One region of the Janthinobacterium sp. 1_2014MBL_MicDiv genome, then DNA from elsewhere that is predicted to be linked to it. Evidence: riboswitches for the same ligand, from Rfam matches in the RefSeq annotation. Region 1 holds a riboswitch; the other holds the start of a gene.
The links. Region 1 has a riboswitch for FMN ahead of YQ44_RS11085 (6,7-dimethyl-8-ribityllumazine synthase). Riboswitches for the same ligand answer to the same signal wherever they lie in the genome.
Positions count from the first base shown of each region.

Region 2: another riboswitch for FMN. It lies ahead of ribB (3,4-dihydroxy-2-butanone-4-phosphate synthase); the one in region 1 lies ahead of YQ44_RS11085 (6,7-dimethyl-8-ribityllumazine synthase).

Region 1 is NZ_CP011319.1:2,556,861-2,561,069, forward strand. Features, by position in the region: gene YQ44_RS11080 (TonB-dependent receptor) at 1-2,172, shown strand, start outside; FMN riboswitch at 2,247-2,408, shown strand; gene YQ44_RS11085 (6,7-dimethyl-8-ribityllumazine synthase) at 2,581-3,084, shown strand; gene YQ44_RS11090 (ABC transporter substrate-binding protein) at 3,128-4,189, opposite strand.
Region 2 is NZ_CP011319.1:1,735,075-1,739,283, forward strand. Features, by position in the region: gene YQ44_RS07735 (MFS transporter) at 1-908, shown strand, start outside; gene ribB (3,4-dihydroxy-2-butanone-4-phosphate synthase) at 913-1,560, opposite strand; FMN riboswitch at 1,655-1,805, opposite strand; gene YQ44_RS07745 (M16 family metallopeptidase) at 1,991-4,209, shown strand, end outside.

The DNA.
Region 1 (4,209 bases):
ACGGTGACGGCGCAAAAGCGCGAGGAATCCGCGCAGAAGGTGCCGAGCGCGATCACGGTCCTGGGCGGCAAGGAGCTGCTCGACACGGGCATCGGCCGCTCGGCCAGCGAAATCCTCAATTACGTGCCGAACGCCTCGGCCGGCACGCAGCAGCATGGCCGGCCGCGCTGGTGGATACGCGGCGTCGGCGCGGGCCAGCAGCAGATCGACTTCCCCAATCCCGTCGGCTTCTATCTCGACGACGTCTACATCAGCAACTCCAGCGCCACGGGCTTTCCCCTGTTCGACCTGGACCGGGTGGAAGTGCTGCGCGGGCCGCAGGGCACCTTGTGGGGCAAGAATACGACGGGCGGTGCCATCAACGTCATTTCGCGCAAGCCCTCGTTCAAGTCCAGCGGCTACGCCAAGCTGGACTACGGCAGCTACGACACCAAGCTGGCCGAAGGGGCCATCGGCGGCGCGCTGGTCGACGAGGTGCTGGCGGGGCGGCTGTCCTTCCACACGGAGCAGCAGGACCGGGGCCGCTTCCGCAACCTGTTTACGGGCGAGCGCGACGGAAAACTCAAGGACAGCGCCATCCGCGGCCAGCTCAAGGCCCTGATCGGGCGCGACCTGACGGCCAATCTGAACCTGCATTACCGCGACTACACGACCAAGGGCGCCACCACCACGGTGGCCAGCTATGGCGCCAATGGCGTCTACCGCAATGGCTACGTCCCCAGCACGAATCCGGACGACGTGAGCACGAACGCGCCGGCCGACAGCGACGTGAAACAGGGCGGCGCCCAGCTGAACCTGGAATACGCGCTGGGCGAGCTGACCCTGACCTCGATCACCGGCTATGAAAACTTCCGCAACGAGGCGACGGGCGACAGCGATAACACGCCGCTGGAAGTGGGGCGCAGCCGCTCGAAGGCGAGCAGCCGCCAGGTGTCGCAGGAGCTGCGATTGACGTCGCCGCAGAACGGCGCCGTGAGCTGGGTGGCGGGCCTGTTCTACTTCAATGAAAAGATCGATTCCGATGCGGCCGGCGCGCGCCTGCCCAACGGCACGGTGCCGGGGCTGGCGGGCAGCACGCAGCCCGTCGGCTACAACCGCACCATCTACCAGCACAAGGCGCGCAGCGCGGCCATCTTCGGCAGCACGACCGTCAACTTCAGCGAGCAGCTGCTGTCCACGTTCGGCCTGCGCTGGACCACGGAAACCAAGGACCTGGACCTGCGCCGCGTGCAGGCCGCATCGAACACGGTGACGTTCGGCGATCCTTCCAACTGGTGGAACACGGTCCGGGGCGGCAATTACGCGGCCGCCTCCGTGGCCAACAACAACTTCACGTCGAATCCCTCGACCACGTGGAATGCGCTGACCTACGACGTGACGCCCGAGTACCGCTTCAGCCGCACCCTGCGCGGCTACCTGAAATACGCGCACGGCATCAAGTCGGGCGGCTACAACACGAGCGCCACGGACGTGCGCGCCCTGAACACGGTGAAGCCGGAGACCCTGAACTCGTTCGAGGCGGGCATCAAGTCCGAATGGCTGGATGGCCGCCTGAATTTCAACGCCAACGTCTTCCACTATGACTACAAGAACGTGCAGGTGAATATCACGGGCGTGTACAACGGCGACCCCACGCAAAGCGTGAATTATCTGCAGAACGTGCGCAAGGCCCACGTGAACGGCGCAGAATTCGAGGTCGAGGCGCAGCCGACGGACAATCTGCACATCAACGCCAACGTGGGCCTGCTGCGCACAGAATTCGACGATTTCGCCATCCAGAACAATGGCGGCGACCGTTCCGGCAATGAATTCGTGCGCTCGCCCCACGTGACGGCCCTGCTGGCAGCCGACTACCGCTACCCGCTGGGCAATGGCGCGCAGCTGGTCTTCAGCGGCGACGTGCGCTACACGTCCAAGCAGTACTACTATGTCGACCCGCAAAGCGACGCGCGTGGCTTGCTGAACCAGGGCGGCTTCGCGCTGGCCAATGCGCGCCTGTCGTATGTGCTGCCGGGCGGCAAGCAGCGGATCACGGCGTATGCGAACAACCTGGCCGACAAGGTCTACCGCAACCATACGCTCACCAGCTTCGTGCCGGGCGCCGTGAATGGCGACACCGTCATCATCGGCCAGGGCCGCACGGTGGGGGCGTCGTACACGCTGCAGTTCTAGGCGCGCGGGGCAGGGACAGGGGCGATATGCTATAGTCGCCGGGCGTGGCTGCCGCACCCTGTGCGGCGGCCACGCGACGTTCTCAGGGCGGGGTGCGATTCCCCACCGGCGGTAATGGCATGCGTGCCTAGCCCGCGAGCGCTTGCCGGCACGGTCTTCGGACCGGGACGGCAAGGTCAGCAGACCCGGTGCGATTCCGGGGCCGACGGTATAGTCCGGATAAAGAGAGAGCGGGATGTATCATTGTGTTGCTGCCGGCCTGCGCCCGGCGCATGGACGGCCTGCGTTTGCCGTCGGTGCGCGTGCGTATGTCTGCATGCCCAGTAGGGCGCGGCTGTTCTGCGCCTGTCATATCCCCTTCGATCCCATGCCCTGTTTTTATCATTCTTGAAAACAGGAGTTTCTTATATGTCACAACCTTCACACGCCGCACCCGGCAAGCGCATCGCTTTCATCCAGGCGGGCTGGCACCGCGACATCGTCGCCCAATGCCGCCTGTCCTTCATCGCTGACATGGCGGTCCTCGGCTTTGCCGAAAACGAGATCGATGTCATCGACGTCGCCGGCGCCTTTGAAATCCCCCTGCATGCGCAAGCGCTGGCCAGGAGCGGCCGGTACGCGGCGATTGCCGCTTCCGCGCTGGTGGTCGACGGCGGCATCTACCGCCATGACTTCGTCGCCGACGCCGTCATTTCCGGCATGATGCAGGTGCAGCTGGCGACGGGCGTGCCCGTGCTGTCGGCCGTGCTGACCCCGCACCACTTCCACGCGGGCCACGAACACCAGGAGTTCTACTTCCAGCACTTCAAGGTCAAGGGCGCGGAACTGGCCACGGCTTGCGCGGCCACCATCCATTCGCTGCAGCGGCTGGCGCAACCGGCCAGTGCGCCGCATGCGGCGCTGGCCGCCTGAGCGGCAATGCCGGGGCCAGCGCATGCGAATGCGCAGGCCTTTTTTACGCCGCCTGCAGCAGCAGCGCTGCCAGCCGCCGCTGCGCTTCCTCCAGGGGGCGGCGGTCGATCCAGGCATCGATGTCGACGTCGCGGTCGAGGAAACCGTGCTGCAGCTGGAAATCCTTCTGCTGGCGGAACAGGGCCACCTTCTCGTCGGACAGGTCGGGCGCCAGCGTCAAATGAAAACCGTCGCGGTAGGCTTCGGCCACGGCGTCGGCGCCGGCCCGCGTCTCGCCCTGCAGGATGGCCAGCACGTCGGCCTGGTGGTTGCGCGCCCAGTGCGCGGCGCGCAGCGTCTGCGTCAGAAAGCGCACGACCAGCTCGAAGTGCTGCTCCAGCATCGTTTCATGCACGGTGATCGGGCGCGGCGTGCCGTTATTCACGCGGAAGCGGCGGTCGGGCAGGGCGTCGATGTCGATGCCCACTTCCAGCCCCGCCGCGCGTGCCGCCTCGGCCGCCGCTGCGCCTTTCACGTAGACGGCGTCGACTTCGCCGCGCAGCAGCGGGCCTATGCCTTGCCATAGCCCCGCGCCCAGGTTCTGCGCCGCTGGCGCCTCGCCTCCCACTTCCACCAGCCGCACGTCGTCGAGCGTCAAGCCGGCCGACGCCAGCACGCCCTTGTAGCCGGCCAGGCTCATGCCGCGCGCGATGCTGCGGCCGCGCCGGTTCTCGCGCAAATCCTCGGCGCGGAAGGCGGGCAGCGCCAGGCGCTTGCCCTGCAGCTGCGCCGGCGTCGCGATGCCGGCGCCGGGGCGCACGAGGATGGCTTGCCATTCGTCTATCCATGTGAGGCCGATCAGGCGCGTGGGCGCCCCTTGCGCGCGCGCGGGCAGGGCCAGCAGGTTGCCGCCTTCGCGCACGAGCGTGGACAGGCCATGGTCGTAATGGTGGCGCGCCAGTTCGCCGCCCACTTCCTGCAGGGTTTTCAGGGCGATGCCGTCGCGGGCGAATTCCTCTTCCAGCCAGCCCAGCTTGTAGGCCAGGCCCGTGGCCGTGGGCACGGGGCAGCGCGTGAACCAGACGGTATCGACGGTATCGGCGCCAGCGGAGGTTGCGGTAGTCATGGGATTCCTTGGTGAGGTGA
Region 2 (4,209 bases), 820 kb from region 1:
TGATCGGCGGCATCCTCGTGCACCAGTTCGGCTGGCGCAGCGTCTTCTGGGTGAACGTGCCGCTGGGCGTGCTGGCCATCGTCATGGCGCAGGTGCTGCTGGCCGCGCCGGCCCGCCAGCCGCGCGACCTGTCGCTGTTCAGCCATGCGCTGGGCGTGGCGGCGCTGGCGGGCCTGAGTTTCGTGCTGATCGAAGGTCCCGTGCTGGGCTGGCTGTCGCTGGGCGTGCTGGCGGCAGGGGCATGGACGGTATTGGCCGCCTGGCAATTGCTGCGGCGCGAGCGCAGCGGCAGCCATCCGCTGTTGCCGCGCGCACTGTTTCACAGCAGCAGTTTTGGCGCGGCCAATGGCGTGGGATTTTTGATTAACTTTTGCGTCTTCGGCCAGCTGTTTTTATTGAGCCTGTTCCTGCAGCAAGCGGGCGGCGCCGACGCCTTGCAGTCGGGCCTGCGCCTGCTGCCCATGATGGCGGCCTACACGGTGGGCAATTTCATGGCTGGGAGTATTGCGGCGCGGCATGGCACGCGCCTGCCGATGCTGTTCGGTTTGCTGGTGGGCGCCGTCATGGCGCTGCTGTTGATGGCCTTGCGCCCCGGCACGCCGTTTGCGCTGCTGGCGCTGGGCACGGCCGTCATGAACGTGGCCATCGGCATCGCCATTCCCGCCATGACGGCCACCGTGATGCGGGTGGCCGGCAAGCAGCATGCGAACAGCGCGGCGGCGGCCCTGAATGCGAACCGGCAGATCGGCGCCCTGGTGGGCGTGGCCCTGATCGGCAGCATCCTGCACATGGTGCCCGACTGGTCGCTGCGCCTGCCGCTGGCCTACGCGACGATTGCCGCCGCGTATGGCCTGGCGGCGGCACTCGTCCACCGCCACGTGCACATGCCGCAGGCCGTGGCGGCCTGAAGGTTTATTGCTCGCGCGTGCTGCGCCACTCGACCAGTTCCTCGATGGTGAGGATGGGCATGCCATGCAGTTCCGCGAAGCGTTCGATATCGTCGCCGCGCATCATGGTGCCGTCCGGATTCATCAGCTCGCACAGCACGGCGGCCGGGTTCAGGCCCGCCATGCGCGACAGGTCGACGGAACCCTCCGTGTGGCCACGACGCTCGAGCACGCCACCGGGCGCGGCGCGCAGGGGGAAGACGTGGCCCGGACGCACCAGGTCGGCCGGCTTGGCGTCCTTGGCGATGGCGGCGCGGATGGTGGTGACCCTGTCGGCGGCCGACACGCCCGTCGTGACGCCATCGCGCGCCTCGATGGAGACGGTAAACGGCGTGCCGTAGCGGCTGCCGTTGTCGGACGACATGGGCGGCAATTCCAGCGCGCTGACGACGTCCGTCGGCAGGCACAGGCAGACGATGCCGCTGCATTCGCGGATCAGCAGGGCCATGGTTTCATTCGTCAGTTTTTCCGCCGACAGGATCAGGTCGGCTTCGTTTTCACGGTCGAAATCGTCGAGCAGGATGACGGGGATGCCGGCGCGCATGGCGGCCAGGGCGGACTGGATGCGACCTTCGAGGTCGTTGGAAAGCAGGGTATAGCTGTTGACTAACATGGTGAAACGCTCCTCGCATAGGCGAAAAACGCTGCAGGGCAAGCGAATAGACGCAACTGGCCGCATCGCCGTGGCGATGGGACATCACACTACTGCACATCTTCTTTCATCCGGACTATACCGTCGGCTCTAGGTTTGCACTAGATCTGCTGACCCTGCCAAAAGGAATTTGACAGGCGCTCGCGGGCTTGACCGTTGCCGGTCTTACCGCCGGTGGGGAATCGCACCCCGCCCCGAAGACGTATTGTTGTGCCGGTCCACATGACCGGCGGCAATACTGTAGCACAATTGAAAAAACCTGGCAGGGCACGGTCGAGTTTGTTATTCGACAAAGTTCCCTTGGGAAAGTCGTTTCCCCTAAGCTGTTTTTAATCGCGGAAAGTCGATTTCGGTGTAAGGTATGCTTACTGAATCTTACGCAAGGCACTACATGAAGCTGAGTAAATTACGCCTGATTTCGGGCGCCGTCCTGCTGGCATGCGCCTGCATGGCCCAGGCTGAAATCCGTTTGAGCGACCCCTTGCCGCTGGCACCAGAAGTTACCGTAGGTACATTGCCGAATGGCTTGACCTACTACATCAAGAAAAATGCCCGTCCGGCACAGAAAGTCGAGCTGCGCCTCGTGGTGAAGGCCGGCTCCATCCTGGAAGACGACGACCAGCAAGGGCTGGCGCATTTCACGGAACACATGGCTTTCAACGGTTCCACGCATTTCAAGCGCAATGAACTGATTTCTTACCTGCAATCGATCGGCGTGAAATTCGGCGCCGACCTGAATGCCTACACGAGCTTTGATGAAACGGTGTACGTGTTGCCGATCCCGACGAACAGGAAAGGCAACCTGGAAAAGGGTTTCCTCGTGCTGGAAGACTGGGCGCATGGCTTGAAGTTCAATCCGGCCGACATCAACAGCGAGCGCGGCATCGTGCTGGAAGAGGCGCGCCTGGGCAAGGGCGCCAGCGACCGCATGAACAAGGTGCTGTATCCGAAATTGCTGAACGGTTCGCGCTATGCGGAACGCATGCCGATCGGCAAGGAATCCGTGCTGAAGACCTTCAAGCCGGAAGCCATCAAGCGTTTCTACCAGGACTGGTACCGTCCCGACCTGATGGCCGTGATGGTGGTGGGCGACGTCGAGCCGAAGCAGGCCGAAGCGATGATACGCGCGCATTTCGGCAAGCTGAAAAATCCCGCGAAACCGCGTCCGCGCGTGTATGCGGAAGTGCCGCAGCGCTCGCAGACGGAAGCGCTGGTGATCACGGACAAGGAGGCGGCCGACAATTCCGTCTTCATCCGCTACCCGATCCGCGCCGCGCAGGAACCCGTCACCATTGCCGACTACCGGCGCCAGATGATCGAAAACCTGTACGGCCAGATGCTCAGTGCTCGCATGCAGGAATTGTCGCAGCAGGCCAATCCGCCTTTCATCCAGGGCGGCAGCAGCATGGGCAAGCTGGTGCGCGGCTATGAATCGTTCAGCGCGTATGCCTTGCTGGGCAAGGGCGGCGTGCAGCCCGCCATCGATGCGCTGGTGCAAGAAGATGAACGGGCGCGCCGTTTCGGTTTCAGCCAGGATGAGCTGGACCGCGCGCGCAAGGACATGTTGCGCAACTACGAACGGGCCTACAACGAGCGCGACAAGTCCGATTCGGCCGGTTTCGTGGCCGAGTATTCGCGCAACTTCCTCGAACAGGAAGCCATCCCCGGCATCGCCAACGAGCTGCTGTATGCACGGGAACTCTTGCCGCAAGTGACCTTGCAGGAAATCAACGAGACGGTGGCCAAGGTAATCCCCGACCAGCAAAAGAAACTGGTGGTCTACATGGGCGCCGAGCCGAAGGCGGGCGATACGGCGTCCGCCGTGCCGACGCAGCAGCAATTGCTCGATGCGGTCGCCAGTGCCGAGCAGCAAAAGGTTGAGCCGCGCACGGAAAAAGTCCTCGCCAGCGAACTGATGGCAGGTCCGCCGGCCGGCGGCAGCATCGTCAGCGAAACCCTCAACCGCGCCATCGGCGTGACGGAACTCAAACTGGGCAACGGCGTGCGCGTGCTGCTGAAACCGACGGACTTCAAGAATGACCAGGTGCTGATGGGGTCGACGCGTTTCGGCGGCCAGTCGCTGTTCGGCGACGCCGATATCTACAACGCCCGTTACGCCAGCGCCGTCGTCGGCAGCATGGGCTTGAAGGACCTGGCGCCGCTGGACCTGCAAAAAGTGCTGGCCGGCAAAACGGTCAACGTGGGCGCCTCGCTGGGCGAGCTGAGCGAAGGCTTTGGCGGCTCGTCCAGCAGCGCCGACGTGGAAGCCATGCTGCAGCTGGTGTACCTGTATTTCCACGACGTCCGCAAGGATGACGGCCTGTACCAGTCCTTCATCGGCAAGCAGCAGGACCTGGCGAAGAACAGCATGGCGCAGCCGGAAGCCGTGTTCTACGACGCCATCCAGCATGCCATGTTTGGCGACGGCCCCCGCGTGGAAGGCGTGCCGCGCGCCGAGGATTTCGATCGTGTGGGCCTGGAGCGGTCGCTGGAGATTTTCCGCCAGCGTTTTTCCAGCGCGCGCGACATGACCTTCATCTTCACCGGCAGCTTCGAGGTCGACAAGATCAAGCCGCTGATCGCCAGCTACCTGGGCACCTTGCCCGTGGC